DNA from 2 places in the Streptomyces sp. NPDC055962 genome. Region 2 is predicted to be linked to the other one. Evidence: riboswitches for the same ligand, from Rfam matches in the RefSeq annotation. Region 2 holds a riboswitch; the other holds the start of a gene.
What was found. Region 2 has a riboswitch for cobalamin ahead of ACFC51_RS02545 (ribonucleoside-diphosphate reductase subunit alpha). Riboswitches for the same ligand answer to the same signal wherever they lie in the genome.
Positions count from the first base shown of each region.

Region 1: it holds a riboswitch for cobalamin, as region 2 does, so the genes downstream of both, ACFC51_RS18725 (ABC transporter substrate-binding protein) here and ACFC51_RS02545 (ribonucleoside-diphosphate reductase subunit alpha) in region 2, are expected to answer to the same signal.

Region 1 covers NZ_JBHJYN010000006.1:28,246-33,027, reverse strand. The annotation lists gene ACFC51_RS18735 (ABC transporter ATP-binding protein) at 1-291, opposite strand, end outside; gene ACFC51_RS18730 (FecCD family ABC transporter permease) at 288-1,373, opposite strand; gene ACFC51_RS18725 (ABC transporter substrate-binding protein) at 1,370-2,443, opposite strand; cobalamin riboswitch at 2,474-2,662, opposite strand; gene ACFC51_RS18720 (hypothetical protein) at 2,724-2,894, opposite strand; gene ACFC51_RS18715 (acyl-CoA dehydrogenase) at 2,891-4,738, opposite strand.
Region 2 covers NZ_JBHJYN010000001.1:572,610-577,391, reverse strand. The annotation lists gene ACFC51_RS02545 (ribonucleoside-diphosphate reductase subunit alpha) at 1-2,397, opposite strand; gene ACFC51_RS02550 (ribonucleotide-diphosphate reductase subunit beta) at 1-1, opposite strand, end outside; cobalamin riboswitch at 2,533-2,669, opposite strand; gene ACFC51_RS02540 (GNAT family N-acetyltransferase) at 2,710-3,210, opposite strand; gene mctP (monocarboxylate uptake permease MctP) at 3,336-4,782, opposite strand, start outside.

The sequences.
Region 1 (4,782 bases), on a different contig from region 2:
GGCGTGCTGGTCGACGACGGCCACACGGCGGGCCACGGCGCGCCGGCCGGTCTCGGCGAGGGTCCGGCCGTCGAGGGTGACGACCCCCGAGGCGGGGGCGAGCACGCCCGCCATCACCCGCAGCAGTGTGGTCTTGCCGGAGCCGTTCGGCCCCAGCAGACCGACCGTCGTGCCGGGGGGCGGGGCGATGCTCACCCCGTCCAGGACGATCCTCCCGCCGGCCTCCCGGCTGACCCGCGCGGCCCGCAGCCCGTCGGGGAAGGTGTCCGTTCCGTGCCCTGCCGTCGTCATGCGCTCCTCCGGGTGCGGTGGAGGACGAGGACGAAGGCGGGCACCCCGATGAGGGAGGTGACCACGCCGACCGGCACCTCCTGCGGGTCGAGGACGGTCCTGGCCAGGGTGTCGACCCAGACCAGGAAGATCGCTCCGGCGAGCGCGGTCACCGGCAGCAGCCTCCGGTGCCCGGAACCGGTCAGCGCCCGGGCGGCGTGCGGCAGGACGAGCCCGACGAACCCGATGGCGCCGGCCGAGCTGACGAGAGCGGCGGTCAGCAGCGCGGTCGTGCACAGCAGCACGAGCCGGGTGCGGGCGACGTGCACCCCGAGGGCGGCCGCGGCGTCCTGACCGAAGGCGAAGGCGTCGAGGGTACGGGCGTGCCCGAGGCAGATCCCCAGGGTCACCACCAGCACGGCCGCGCACGTCCACACCTCGCTCCAGCCGACCCCGCTCAGCGAGCCGAGCAGCCAGAAGAGCACGCCCCGGGTCTGTTCGGCGTCGGCGGCGGTCATCACGACGAAGGAGGTGAGCGCGGAGAACAACTGCATGGCCGCGACCCCGGAGAGGACGACCCGGTCGGTGGACCCGCCGAGCGTGTGGCTGAGCAGCAGGACGAGACCGAACGAGCACAGCGCCCCCGCGAAGGCGCCGGCCGAGACCGACACCGCTCCCCCGCCGACCCCGAGGACGACGACCACGACCGCCCCCGTCGACGCTCCCGAGGAGACGCCGAGGACGAAGGGATCGGCGAGCGGGTTCCGCAGCAGCGACTGCATCACGGTGCCGCAGACCGCGAGCCCGGCACCGCACACCGCGGCGAGCAGGGTGCGGGGCATGCGCAGGTTCCAGATGATGCCGTCCCGGATCGGGGTCAGCCGCGCATCACCGAGGCCGAGGTGCGAGGCCACCGCCGACCACACGTCCGGGACGGAGATGCGGGCGGGGCCGATGGTGACGGCGACCGCGACGGACAGGAGCAGAAGGGCTCCTCCGGCGCTCCACAGGAGGCCGTCGCGCAGGACGCGCGCCCCGGCGGCCGGCCGTGCGGCGGAGGGCACCTGGACGCGTGTGTCCGGAGCGTGCCCGGTCTTCGTCACTTCGCGAGCCCGAACGAGCGCAGCCCGGCCGCGACACGCTCCACGCCCTCCACCGTGCGGATGGTCGGGTTCATCGCCTGACCGCTGAGCAGCACGTACCTCTTGTGCCGTACGGCGTCCAGGTTCTTCGTGGCGGGGTCGGACTCCAGGAACTCGATCTTCTTCCGGGCGTTCTCGGCCGTCTGCGACCTGCGGGTCAGATCGCCGATGACCAGGACGTCGGGGTTGCGGTCGGCGACCGTCTCCCAGTTGATCTGGGGCCATTCCTCGTGCGTGTCGTCGAAGACGTTCTTCGCGCCGAGCTCCTCGGTGATGATGCCGGGGGCGCCGCAGCAGCCCGCGAGGTAGGGGGCCTCGGCGTTGGCGAACCAGTAGAGGAGGGTGGCATCGGAGGCGTCGATGTCCGCGGTCGCCCTGTCGATGCGGCCCCGGAGGCTCGTGACCAGCTCCTCGCCCCTCTCCGGGACGCCGAACACCGCGGCCAGGTCGCGCACTTCGTCGTAGACGGGGTCCATCGTCAGCGGCTCGGCGCGGGAACCGTCACCGCTGCCCGTGTTGTCCTTGCCCACGCAGTCGGAGGGGGCGAGGTAGGTCGGCACGCCCAGGTCCTCGAACTGGTCGCGGGACGCCACTCCGCCCTTGCCGAGGGTCGATTCGAACGAGGCACTGACGAAGTCGGGTTCCTGGGCGAGGACCTTCTCGGAGGACGGCTGGTTCCCTGCGATGCGGGGAACGGTGGCCTCGTCCTTCTCCAGCCCCTTCATCACCGGGTCCGTCCAGGTCGCGGTGGCGGCGAGCCGGTCGGCGAGGCCCAGGGAGAGCAGGATCTCGGTCGATCCCTGGTTCAGGGAGACGGCGTGGTGCGGAGCGGCGTGGACGGTGACCGTACGGCCGCAGTTCTCCAGGGTCACGGGGTAGCCGTCGGCGGACCCCTCCCGCGCCGCGCCGTCGGATGTGCTCCCGCCTCCGCCGCAGGCGGTCAGGAGGACAAGTCCCGTGATGAGCAGGGCGGTTCGGCGTGCGGTGCTGGCTATGGGCGGCACAAGGTCCCTCTGCGGTTCTGGGCTCATGCGCGAAGCCCGTGACGGAGTTCCGCTCCCGGTACGGAAGCGGGTGCCAGCAGGTCTTCGGACTCGGGTTCGTCCGGACGGAGCGCCTTCCCGGTCCACCCGAGGGGTGATCCAGTGGCCGTGGCCCCGCCCGTCCCCCTCACCGCTGCGCGTCAGCTCCGGATTCGCACCGGATTCCCTGACTCCCCATGGAGTGTGACTGGCGTCTGCAAGCTATCACGCGGTGCGGCGACGGCTTCGAGGGCCGTCGCCGCCTCCGTTCCCGGCCGGGCTCGGCGGGTCAGCGCTTGGGGTGAACCGATTCGCCGCGGTCCGTCCGCGGTTTCCCGCACCGGCGGGCGAGCACGGACGTCGTGCCCCAGTAGGCCAGCAGGACCGCGCGCAGTCCAAGGGCCTCCAGGCGCTCGCCCACCCGGCTGCACACGGCCCGCTCCCCGCGTTCGGCACTCATCGGGCCTCCGCCGGGGAGGAGATCCAGGGGCCCTCCGGATCGTCGTAGGCGTCCGCGTAACCGGGCCCGGCGATCGGCCAGTCGGCGAGCAGCGCCTCGGGCAGGGCGAAGGAGTCGGCGAGTTCGCGCGCGTGCGCGGCGACGGCCGCGATCAGCTCCTCCCCGGTCTCCGCCAGCGCGTCGACCTGATCGCCGCTCAGGAGTCCCGCGGCCAGCAGATCGCCGCTGTTGCGGGCCACCCACTCGGTGGCGAACAGCCGCTCAAGCTCGCCCAGCCGGTCCCTGGCGGCTCCCTCGGGGAGCGCGGCGCGGGCCTCGGCGTACGCCTCGGCCGCCTGCCGGTACGCGAAGGCCTCGACCCCGCGCAGGGCGGGTCCCGAGGCCGCGTTCCAGCGGCCGAGCGCGTCGGCTTCGGGCGCGCGCACGACGCGCTCGCGGGCCCGCGCGAACCAGATCTCCTGGACGGAGGCGAGGAGCTTGCGCAGGAACAGCGGGTCGGACAGGTCCCCGGGGTTCGGTGGCCGGTCCGGGCCGCCGCCGGAGGGGTGCGCGGCGAACAGCATGTCGGCCGCCGCCTTCGCGTACAGGGCGATGTTGTCGCCCTCCGCGGTGATGGCGCCCTCGACGCCGGTGACGAGTTCGGTCATGCCGTTGTTCTCCAGCAGCGCCTGTGCGCCGCAGCGTTCGCGGCTCTCGACGATCACCTCGCGGGCCCGCCAGGTGATCCACGCCTTGGCCACGTCGACGAGCCGCCCCGCCTCCGCCCCGCCGTCCTCGTCCGTGCGCGTCTCCCACCGCTCCTGCGCCCTGCGGTACAGCAGGGTCATGGCGAAGACCGTGGCCATCGCCGAGGCGAGCGGCCCGTGGTGGGTCCGGTGGGCGTCGACCGGCACGGGCGGGGCCCCCCGGGTACCGGAGATCAGCCGGTGGCCGCCGTAGCGCACGGCGACGGCGAGGGTCGCGCGGGCGGATCCCGCGGCGCAGGCGCTCATGGAGATCCGGCCGGGGGTCACCCGCCCGATGGAGGCGAGGAATCGCCGCCTCCTGTCCCCGGGCCCGGTGCGGAACTCCCCCTGGTCGCCGCCCTCCTCGCCGGATCCCAGCAGGGCGTCCCGCGTCACGAACAGCCGGTCGAACGAGGTCAGGCAGTGGTCCACGGGACTGCCCATCCGGGCGGGGAGCAGTCGCACCCGGATGCCGGGGAGCGCCCGCGCGTCATCGGTCAGCGGCACCAGGAAGAGGCGCACACCGTGGTCACGGCCGTCGGCGACGAGGCGTGCGGCGACCAGTCCGGACTTGGCCCCGCCGGCCGGACTGGTGTTCGGCATGAACTTCTGTGCGCCCGCGTTCGGGGTGTGCAGGACGAAGCCGTCCCGTTCGCGGTCGTACGTCGCGGTGGTCTCCATGGCCGCCGCGTTGTTTCCGTGCGCCACCTCCGTACAGAGGAAGGTGCCGATGCGCCGCATCGTCAGGTAGTCGGACAGGTCGCGCCGGCCGGCGCGGTCGTGGTCGAGGAGGCTGCCGAGGAAGAGGTTGTAGTGGATGCCCGCCACGGTCGTCAGGGCGGGGTCCACCGGGCCGAGCCAGGCGTGGAGGGCGGCCAGGGCCCGGGGGTCGGAGGCCAGGCGGGCGCCGCTGTCGAGGGACCGGTTGAGGATCCTCAACCGGTCGTAGGCGAGTTCCAGACGCTCTTCGGACGTTCCGCCGGCGGGGCGGCGGAACGGTTCTGTGCTGATCAGCCGCTGCCAGAACCCGTGTTCCCGGCGGAATTCCGGACCGAGGAGGACGCCGGTCAGCAGGTCCGTGGTGGAGGGTGGGGCGGTGTCGGTAAGGGTCACGGTCATAACGAAATCAACGACCGCGGTACGCGGGAGGACACCCCTGGACG
Region 2 (4,782 bases):
TCACTGGCAGGCCTCGCAGGACTCGGGGTTTTCGAGGGAGCAGGCGATGGCGTCCGCGTCGGGGGCGGCGGCCTGCTGTACGGGGATGGGGGCGGAGGCGGCGGCCTTCCCGGACGCCGCGCGGGCGATCCGGGTCGCCGGGCGCGACCGCAGGTAGTACGTCGTCTTCAGCCCCTGCTTCCAGGCGTACGCGTACATGGAGGAGAGCTTGCCGATCGTCGGCGTCTCCAGGAACAGGTTGAGCGACTGGCTCTGGTCGAGGAACGGGGTACGGGCCGCCGCCATGTCGATCAGGCCGCGCTGCGGGATCTCCCACGCCGTGCGGTACAGAGCCCGCACGTCCTCGGGGATCCAGGCGAAGCCCTGCACGGACCCGCTCGCCTCGCGCAGCGCCTCGCGGGTGCGGGCGTCCCAGACGCCCAGCCGCTTCAGCTCGTCCACCAGGTAGGCGTTGACCTGGAGGAACTCGCCGCTGAGCGTCTCGCGCTTGAAGAGGTTGGAGACCTGCGGCTCGATGCACTCGTACACCCCGGCGATCGAGGCGATCGTCGCCGTCGGCGCGATGGCCAGCAGCAGGGAGTTGCGCATCCCGCTCTTCGCGACGCGGGCGCGCAGCGCGTCCCAGCGCTCCGGCCAGTGCAGTTCGGTGTCGTAGTGGTCGGGGTGCAGCACGCCGCGCGCGGCACGGGTCTCGGACCAGGCGGGCAGCGGGCCCGACCGCTCGGCCAGACCGCAGGAGGCCTCGTACGCGGCGAGCATGATCCGCTCGGAGATCTTCGTGGAGAGCGCGCGGGCCTCGGGGGAGTCGAAGGGCAGGCGCAGCTGGAAGAAGACGTCCTGGAGGCCCATCGCGCCCAGACCCACCGGGCGCCAGCGGGCGTTGGAGCGCCCGGCCTGCTCGGTCGGGTAGAAGTTGATGTCCACGACCCGGTCGAGGAAGGTCACCGCAGTGCGGACGGTGGCGTCCAGCCGCTCCCAGTCGATCGAACCGTCGGCGACGAACGCGCCGAGGTTGACCGAACCGAGGTTGCAGACGGCCGTCTCACCGTCGTCGGTGACCTCCAGGATCTCGGTGCAGAGGTTCGAGGAGTGCACGACGCGGCCCGGCTCCGCGGTCTGGTTCGCCGTGCGGTTGGAGGCGTCCTTGAACGTCATCCAGCCCTGCCCGGTCTGCGCGAGGGTGCGCATCATCCGGCCGTACAGCTCGCGGGCCGGCATCGTCTTGCGGGCCAGCCCCTTCGCCTCGGCGGCGCGGTACGCCGCGTCGAACGCGTCGCCCCACAGGTCCACCAGCTCCGGGGCGTCCGCGGGGGAGAACAGCGACCACTCCGTGTCCGCGTCCACGCGGCGCATGAACTCGTCCGGGATCCAGTGCGCGAGGTTGAGGTTGTGCGTACGCCGCTGGTCCTCTCCGGTGTTGTCGCGCAGCTCCAGGAACTCCTCGATGTCCGCGTGCCAGGTCTCCAGGTAGACAGCGGCGGCCCCCTTGCGCCGGCCCCCCTGGTTGACGGCGGCGACCGAGGCGTCCAGCGTCTTCAGGAACGGGACGATGCCGTTGGAGTGCCCGTTGGTCCCCCGGATGAGTGAACCCCGGGCGCGGATACGGGAGTACGAGAGGCCGATGCCGCCCGCGTGCTTCGAGAGGCGCGCCACCTGGTGGTACCGGTCGTAGATCGAGTCGAGCTCGTCCAGCGGCGAGTCCAGCAGGTAGCAGGAGGACATCTGCGGGTGCCGGGTGCCGGAGTTGAAGAGGGTGGGGGAGGACGGAAGGTAGTCGAGCCGGCTCATCAGTCCGTACAGCGCGGCGACTTCGCCCAGGGCGCGCTCGGAGGTGTCCTCGGCGAGACCGGCGGCCACGCGCAGCATGAAGTGCTGCGGCGTCTCGACGACCTCCCGTGTGATCGGGTGGCGCAGCAGGTACCGGCTGTGCAGCGTCCGCAGCCCGAAGTAGCCGAAGCGGTCGTCGGCGCCGTCGGTGAGGGCCTGGTCGACCAGGGCGTCGAGGGCGGCGGCGTGCAGCGTGACGAACTCGGCCGTCCGGTCCGCGATCAGGCCCTCGCGGTGTCCGACGGCGACCGACGCCGAGAAGGAGACGGCCCCCTGGCCGGCGGCCTCGTCCGCGATGGCCAGGGTGAGGAGCCGGGCCGCGAGCCGGGAGTAGGCCGGGTCCTCGGAGATCAGGCCGGCGGCGGCCTCGGTGGCCAGCGAGCGCAGCTCGGCCTCGTCCGACCGCGCGTTGCGGCCGCGCAGCGCGGCGGCGGCGACCCGTCCGGGGTCGGTGTCGGGCAGATCGGCGGTGAGACCGGTCAGGGTCCGCAGGAGTGCGGTCCCGGGCGCGTCGGTCGTGCGGCCTTCGAGTTCCGCGGCTGAAACCGGGTCTGCTGGCGCGATGGTCACTGGGGCTATCCCTCGCTCGGCTCAGGGCCTGCGGGAGCGGGGCAGCCGGACACGACGGCACCCGGGAAGGGGGGCACGGCGCACGGCGTCCACCGGCCCTCCGCGGGGCCCGGACGTCTCTGCGTCCGGTTCGGTCGAGCCGGACGCGCTGCCGACAGGTCTTCGGACTCCGCGATGCGCGAAAGCGCACCGATCACACCGTTGCGGGACAGTTCCGGATTCGCACCGGATTCCCCTGCGGCGACAGCGAGGTCGAGCATACATGTGGGGGCCGCTGGTTATGGCAGCCCCCAGATGTAGTGTCGTGCTGGGTCAGAAGGCCAGGCGGAACGTCAGGAGGGTGAAGCCCGGCACAGGGCTCCAGTCCCGCTCAGGCGTCCGTACGAAGCCCAGGCGGCGGTAGATGCGGTGGGCGGCCTCCATGGACGACTGGGTCGACAGGACGATCCCGGAGAGCCCCTCGGCGGCACGTGCGCGGTCGACACAGGCCTGCACGAGCGCCTCGCCTGCACCGCGGCCACGCGCCTTCGCGGAGACGGCCAGCATCCGGAACTCGGCTTCGTCCTCCCCGGCGATGTCCGCCCAGGGGCTTCCGGGCGCGACGTACGTGACCCCGCCCAGCACGCCGTCGTCGGCGTCCGCGGCGACCAGCACCAGGGCCTCGGCGGCCCGGCGCCCGACGGCGCGAAGCTGTTCCAGATAGGGGTCGTCGGCGTCGAAGTCCAGCAGCCCGTCGTCGAGGTACGCCTGGGCGGTCATCTCACCCAGGGCCTCGTGCTCCTCGGTGCGGACCGGTCTGATCGAGACATCCATGGGAGCCAGTCTGCACCGGCCCGCGGGCCGGGCGCACGGCCTTTCCGAGGCGGCGCCGACATGCTCCGGCCCACGCGCGCGGACGTCCCGGCGGGGAGACCCCGCCGGGACGGACGACGCGAGGCCTACGCTCGTTGCAGCGGTTCCTCGTCCCCGGGGGCGCCCACCGTGGCCGGCGGGAGTTCGGCCTTGACGCCCGGGTCGCCGACGTCGGCCGTGTAGTCGGACGGAGAGGTCTCGTCCACACCGGCCGGGGCCTTCAGCGCGTTCAGGACGAAGGTCAGCACGACCACGACGACGATGTTCAGCACGATCGCGGTGAGACCGATGTAGCCGATCTCGCCGATGCCCGGGATCTCCTTCGAGGACCCGCCGAAGTGCTTCTGGGTCGGGCTGGCGACGCCGTACGCGGCCACCGTGCCGTAGATCATGCCGACCGCCCAGCCGGCGATGAGGGCCCAGCGGTGGAACCACCGGGTGAACAGGCCGCCCACCAGGGCCGGCATCGTCTGGAGGATCCAGATGCCGCCCAGCAGCTGGAAGTTGATCGCCACCGTCTTGTCCATGGTGAGGACGAAGGCGAGCGCACCGACCTTCACCAGCAGCGAGACCAGCTTGGAGACCTTGGTCTCCTGCGCCGGGGTCGCGTCGGGCTTGATGAAGTCCTTGTAGATGTTGCGGGTGAAGAGGTTCGCCGCGGCGATCGACATGATCGCGGCGGGCACCAGGGCGCCGATGCCGATCGCGGCGAAGGCCACGCCCGCGAACCAGTCGGGGAACATGTTCTCGAACAGCTGCGGGATCGCGAGCTGGCCGTTGTCCACCTTGATGCCGGCGGCGATCGCCATGAAGCCGAGCAGGGCGAGCAGGCCCAGCATCAGCGAGTACAGCGGCAGGATCGTGGTGTTGCGCCGGATCACCTCACGGCTGCGGCTGGAGAGCGTCGCCGTGATCGAGTGGGGGTACATGAAGAGCGCCAGCGCCGAGCCGAGCGCCAGCGTGGCGTAACCCCACTGGCCCATGTCCCCGGGGACGAGTGCTCCGCGCGGCTTGCCCGTCGCCTCGTTGGTCTGGGCGAACGCCTCGCCCGCCTTCGCGAAGATGTCGTCGAAGCCGCCGAGCTTGATCGGGATGTAGATGATGGCCACCGCGATGACCAGGTAGATCAGGCCGTCCTTGACGAACGCGATGAGCGCGGGTGCGCGCAGCCCCGAGGAGTACGTGTACGCGGCGAGGACGGCGAACGCGATCAGCAGCGGCAGGTCCTTGACGAACCAGTGCGTGTTCTCGCCGCCGCCGACGCCCATGACGTCCAGCACGGCCTGGATGCCGACGAGCTGGAGCGCGATGTACGGCATGGTGGCGAGGATGCCCGTGAGGGCGACCGCCAGCGAGAGCCCCTTCGAGCCGAACCGGCCCCGGACGAAGTCCGAGGTGGTGACGTAGCCGTGCTTGTGCGAGACCGACCACAGGCGCGGCAGGAAGGTGAAGATCAGCGGGTACACGAGGATCGTGTAGGGGACGGCGAAGAAGCCGGCCGCGCCCGCCGCGTAGATCGCCGCGGGCACCGCG